DNA from 2 places in the Dorea hominis genome. Region 1 is predicted to be linked to the other one. Evidence: riboswitches for the same ligand, from Rfam matches in the RefSeq annotation. Region 1 holds a riboswitch; the other holds the start of a gene.

Region 1 (3,194 bases):
TATCACAGCGGTGCGAAAAAAGCTACAGAAAAATCCGGTGCTTCTCCATAACGCACCGGACTTTTCTGTTTATAATTGAGTAAGGGATCTATTCCATTCATCTATGAAGCGTTTTCAGCTCTTATTCATACAGCGGATATTTTGTGCAGATCTTATTAACTTCTTCACGGATCTCATCTGCTTTTGTATCGAAATCTGTAACTGTCATCTTGATCAGTTTTGCAATTGTCTTCATATCTTCTTCTTTCAGTCCACGAGTTGTAACTGCAGGTGTTCCGATACGAACTCCGCTTGTTACAAACGGGCTTGCAGGATCGTTCGGTACTGCATTTTTATTAACAGTAATATATACTTCATCCAGACGATTCTGTAATTCTTTTCCTGTAATGTTCATATTCTGAAGATCAACTAAGATCAGATGGTTATCTGTTCCACCACTTACAAGGTTAAATCCTTCTGCTACCATAGCATCTGCAAGTGCTTTTGCATTCTTAACAACCTGCTGCTGATACTCTTTGAATTCTGGTTTCAGAGCCTCTCCGAAGCATACAGCTTTTGCAGCGATGATGTGCTCAAGCGGTCCTCCCTGTGTTCCTGGGAAAATAGCTTTGTTAATTGCTTTTGCATGCTCTTCTTTGCAAAGGATCAGTCCACCTCTTGGTCCACGCAGTGTCTTATGTGTTGTTGTTGTTACAACATCTGCATATGGAACCGGGCTCTGGTGAAGTCCTGCTGCTACCAGTCCTGCAATGTGAGCCATATCAACCATCAGATATGCGCCAACTTCTTTTGCGATATCAGCGAAAACATCAAATTTGATCTCTCTTGGATAAGCAGAGGCTCCTGCTACAATTAATTTAGGTTTGCACTCATGTGCAATCTTACGAATCTCGTCGTAATCCAAAAATCCTTCATCATTTACATTATAAGGTACAAAATTATACAAGAGTCCTGATAAGTTTACCGGTGAACCATGTGTCAGATGTCCGCCATGTGCCAGGTTCAGTCCCATAACTGTATCACCCGGTTTGATGAGTGCCTGATAAACTGCTGTATTAGCATTTGCTCCGCAATGTGGCTGTACATTTGCGTGCTCTGCGCCAAATAACTTCTTCGCACGTTCGATTGCAATGTTCTCCAGAATATCTACGTCTTCGCATCCACCATAGTAACGTTTTCCCGGATATCCTTCGGCATATTTGTTTGTTGGGACTGTTCCCATTGCGAGCATAACCGCAGGGCTTACGATATTCTCTGAAGCAATCAGTTCGAGATTTCTTCTCTGTCTTCCAAGTTCCAGCTCCAGTGCTTTTCCAACTTCGTCATCATACTCTTTGATATAATTTGTTACATCTTCAATTCTGTTCATCTTATTGTCCTCCTTCGATACGCCTGTTTCCCCCAATAAAAAACAGGCAAAAAACCTTTGCTTCATTTACTAAAGATCTTTTGTCTGCCTCTGTCCTTTTACCTGAAAGATTGCTGATCGTTTTTCCCCCATATAACTGCCAGTTTACTTCTTCGGTACAATTAAAAATATTGTTCTCCAGAGTGTCGTCCGAATCCATTCCTTTTACCTGAGAGTTTCTGCCTACCCCTTCGGCTCCGTTTCGGATAAAGCCTAGCCCCTGTTCTTTATCCATACGGTATCTCACGAATTCATCTGCCGACTTATCAACTGCCCTTAGTATACACAATGCTTTTGTTTTCGTCAATAATTACAAAATAAGTTATTTTTTTATCATTTTTTTGTGTATTTATTATATCTATAGAGTTATCAATTTTATAGATAATCTATCTGAAAACTTCTTTGATACTGTCATAATGCAGGAAAATGCCTTCTCCGGCAAGATTTTCAATTTCTTTCTTTGTCGCGAAACGGTATCCCGCTGTTTCTTCTTCCTGTAAATGTATATCACTCTCGTCAATATCCAGAACAAAGCGATAAACATCTACAAAGTAATTATCTCCTTCTCCCGGGTTCTCTCTGTGATATGTGAAACAATATCCACCTTCCGCATTCCTTACATCCAGCCCTGTCTCTTCCTTCACTTCGCGTATAACAGCTTCTTCCGAAGTTTCTCCTGCCTGTGCTGCGCCTCCGGATACTTCCCACCATCCCGGTGCCCACGCTTTTGTCATTACACGTTTTGTGATAAGATACGTGTGATCTGGTCTTGCAACTACTCCAAGTACTGTCAGATGATATTCATCATCTTTCAAGCACCAGTCATTTCTCTTCATCGTGCGACCGGTTGGATTTTTGTCTTTGTCATAAATATCCCAAAGTTCCATTCTTCTGCCTCCTTCTTCTGTCTTGATATTACTGTCTGCAGTTTCTCTGCCTCATTGCCCCTGTTTATTATACTATAACTGTGCCTGAATTTCCTCTAACATTTCCCGCACTGTTTTTCCATATACCGGATGGCGTTTGTACGGTGCAATTTCGGCCAATGGTTCCAGCACAAAGCTTCTTTTGTGCATTTCAACATGTGGAATACAGAGATCATCTTCTTCCAGTACGATGTCATCATACAGCAGAATATCCAGATCCAGTGTTCTCGGTCCCCAGTGTATAATCCGCTCCCTGCCCGCTTCTTTCTCGATCCGGTTTAATTCTTTTAACAATTCTTCCGGATATAATAGCGTCCGCAGTTTCAGACATGCATTTAAAAAATCCGGCTGATCTGTCACTCCGTAAGGCTCTGTTACAAGATAAGAAGAAACTTTTTCAACTGTACAAGTAGGAATCTGTCCTATTTTTTCGACTGCTTCATTCAGATAAGTTTCACTGTCACCAATATTAGAGCCAAGTGCGATATATGTTGTATGCCATTCGCGCGAAATTTTAACACTGACTGTTTTCAGCGGAAGTCCTACCGGTGCCCATGGTTTCTTGATCTCCAGATCGATCTTGCAAAGTCCCGATATGCTCTTAAGCATCTCTTCCGCAAGGGTTTCTGCCACCCGTTCTAGCAACTGGTAGGTATGTTCTTTCATATATTTTGTGATAAATGCACTGACTTCACCGTAATGGATAGATGCCGTCAGATCATCTGTCTTCCCGGCTTTTCTTGTATCTGTATAAAGCACTGCTGACACAAGAAATTTCTGCCCCAGTTTGTTTTCCTCCGGAAATACACCGTGATTGGCAAATACTTCCAGATCTGTAATTTTTATCTGGTCATAATCCT
Region 2 (3,194 bases), on a different contig from region 1:
TCAGCATCGCTTTTCGCTCATCTAATGTGTTTGGAACATAACTACCCATGTTCTTTATCCACCGCCTTTCTTCACATTCTTATGTATTAAGCCTCTTCGCTTTCTACAAATGCTTTGTATGCGTCAGCATCTAACAGTTCTTCTGTCTCTTTTACTTCACCAACTTTTACAAACCATGCATCATAAGGTGTTTCGTTGATAGATTCCGGAGCATCTAACAGTTCTTCGTTGATCTCTGTTACAACACCTGAAACCGGTGAGAATACATCAGATACTGCTTTTACAGACTCAACATCTGCGAATGCTTCTCCGACTGTTACTTCATCTCCAACTTCCGGAAGGTTTATAAATACAAGATCTCCTAATTCAGACTGTGCATAATCTGTTAATCCGATCACGCTTACGTCTCCATCCTCTTTTATCCACTCGTGTGATTTTGAATACTTTAATTCTGCTCTTAATTCCATTGTTTTAATCTCCTTTTCTTTTATGATATAATATGCCCCTGTTTGTGATACCCTCGGTTTCAGACCTTTTCCCTGGCATCCTTATATTTATTTTGCTCTCTTATAGAACGGAAGTGCTACAACTTCTACATCAACCATACGTCCTCTGACATCCACCTGTAATTTTGTTCCGACATCTGTATAGTCAGTTTCCAGTAATGCCATTCCGACAGCCTTGTCAATGAAAGGACCTTTTGTACCGGATGTTGTATGTCCGATCACTTTGCCGTCTGCATATACATCCTGATGTTCACGGATGATTCCTCTTCCAATAACTTCCAGACCTACTCTTTTTCTCGTTAGTTCTGCATGTTCTTCCAGAGCTTTCTTACCGATAAAGTCATCTTTTTTCATCTTCACTGCGAATCCAAGTCCTGTCTCCAGCGGTGAAACATCATCATCCATCTCGTGACCGTAAAGTGGCATTGCTGCTTCCATACGAAGTGTATCTCTTGCTCCAAGACCACACGGAATAAGTCCTTCTTCTTTTCCATTTTCAAGAAGTGTATCCCACATCTTCTCTGCATACTCGCTTGGCAGATATAATTCTACTCCATCCTCACCTGTGTATCCTGTCTTGGAAATGATACATGGGATTCCGGCTACTTCTGTGTCGAATACTGCATGGTAGTATTTCTGAGGAATGTTCTCTTCTGCTGTCAGCTTTCTTAAGATATCCATTGCTTTTGGTCCCTGCAGTGCAAGCTGTGCATACTGAGCAGATACGTCTGTAAATTTGACTTCTCCAAACTGATGATTTAACATCCACTGATAATCTTTATCTTTGTTTGCTGCATTGACAACAATAAAGTAATGATCATCGGAATGTTTGTAAACAATCAGATCGTCTACTGTTCCGCCATGTTCATTACACATCGGACTGTATCTTGCCTGTCCATCCACCATATTGTCAAAGTTATTCGTCAGTATCATCTGGATATTTGCAAGTGCATCCTTTCCCTCGCATAAAACTTCTCCCATATGAGATACATCAAATAGTCCTGCCTGAGTACGAACAGCCATATGTTCTTTGATTACACCTGCTTCATACTGTACCGGAAGAAGGTAACCTCCAAATGGTACGATCTTACCTCCTGCCTTCACATGTGCATCATAGAGTGGCGTTTTTAATTCCATGATAAAAATCCTCCTTTTTTCTCATCATGAACTGCTCTGTCAGCGGGTCTTGTTCCGTTAAAAGTTTGTCGGAGCAAAAAAATAAGAGACATATCCTATTTCAGGACTTTCTGCCTCCCTGTCTGCTTTCTTTCAGAGCTTCGTCCGAACCCAATTCTTCTGCCTGAGAGTTTCGAATTACTTCTTGCCCCTTCGGCGCTATTGCTTATTGCTAATAATCTCTCTTAGGTTCATCACCCGATCACTTTTCTTTTATTTTGACAGGCTTATTGTAACAGCCCTTAAATTATCTGTCAATAATTGTTTATTTTTTAACTTTTCTGTTATTTATAGGCAATTGCAACAGTCATTATAGTTATTATCTATAAAAAAGAAAGATACATTTTCACTTTTTTGTAGAAAATCTATCTTTCTTTATTTTCATTGTATTTTATTGTACTATTATCTGCGTATTTTCATACTTCTAAAGTGCACTTATGCAAGCTGTTCAGCCAGTACTTCTTTCGCTTTTGTGAGTGCATCATTCATGCCTTCCGGCTTCTTGCCCCCAGCTTGGGCCATATTCGGGCGGCCACCACCACCACCGCCAACGCATGATGCACAAGCCTTGATCAGATTACCTGCATGTGCGCCTTTATCAATTGCTCCTTTGGTAGCCATAGCCATCAGGCTGACTTTACCATCTGTAGCCGATACAAGCACGACAACACCTTCGCCAAGCTTGTCTTTTAACTGGTCACCAAGATCACGGAGTCCGTTCATATCCACGCCTTCTACCTTTGCGGCGAGCAGTTTCACACCGACAACTTCTGTCACCTGATTCATCACATCACCTATAGCATCTTTGGCAAGCTTGCCCTTCAGGCTCTCCACTTCGCTCTTTAATGCCTTATTCTCAGCCTGCAGATGACTGATCTTCTCTTCTATATTATCCGGAGTTGTCTTCAACATCTTCGCAGCTTCGTGAAGTTTCTGCTCCTGTTCCTCGTAATAATCCATCAGTCCTTTGGAAGTCAGTGCTTCAATACGGCGCACACCGGCTGCGACACCGGACTCGGAAAGGATCTTAAATGCCATGATATCACCGGTATTTGCCACATGTGTACCACCACAGAACTCAATAGAGAAATCTCCCATGCTGACAACACGTACAATATCTCCGTATTTTTCACCAAACAGAGCCGCTGCTCCTGTCTTTTTCGCTTCCTCGATCGGCATGTTGCGCACAACAACCGGAAGATGATTACGAATTTCTCTGTTGACGATTGCCTCTACTTCTTTGAGCTGTTCTTCTGTCATAGCAGAAAAATGCGTAAAGTCAAACCGAAGTCTGTTCGCATTGTTCAGAGATCCAGCCTGTTCTACATGTGTTCCAAGCACCATGCGGAGTGCTTTCTGTAACAGATGTGTTGCACTGTGGTTATTTGCAGCAAGTGCACGGTTCTCACGATCAACTTCCAGTGTCACTTTATCACCGATTTTGATCATGCCTTTTGTCACATGACCGACATGTCCGAATTTGCCACCGAGAAGTTTTACAACATCTTCTAC

Evidence for each region. Region 1 has a riboswitch for glycine ahead of H8S07_RS08570 (serine hydroxymethyltransferase). Riboswitches for the same ligand answer to the same signal wherever they lie in the genome.
Region 2: linked by a shared signal. The riboswitch ahead of gcvT (glycine cleavage system aminomethyltransferase GcvT) and the one ahead of H8S07_RS08570 (serine hydroxymethyltransferase) in region 1 are both predicted to bind glycine.

What each region holds. Positions count from the first base shown of each region.
Region 1 covers NZ_JACOOY010000009.1:89,350-92,543, forward strand. The annotation lists gene H8S07_RS08570 (serine hydroxymethyltransferase) at 122-1,369, opposite strand; glycine riboswitch at 1,450-1,560, opposite strand; gene H8S07_RS08575 (NUDIX hydrolase) at 1,795-2,295, opposite strand; gene folK (2-amino-4-hydroxy-6-hydroxymethyldihydropteridine diphosphokinase) at 2,368-3,194, opposite strand, start outside.
Region 2 covers NZ_JACOOY010000005.1:155,081-158,274, reverse strand. The annotation lists gene gcvPA (aminomethyl-transferring glycine dehydrogenase subunit GcvPA) at 1-49, opposite strand, end outside; gene gcvH (glycine cleavage system protein GcvH) at 87-467, opposite strand; gene gcvT (glycine cleavage system aminomethyltransferase GcvT) at 555-1,643, opposite strand; glycine riboswitch at 1,785-1,880, opposite strand; gene alaS (alanine--tRNA ligase) at 2,118-3,194, opposite strand, start outside.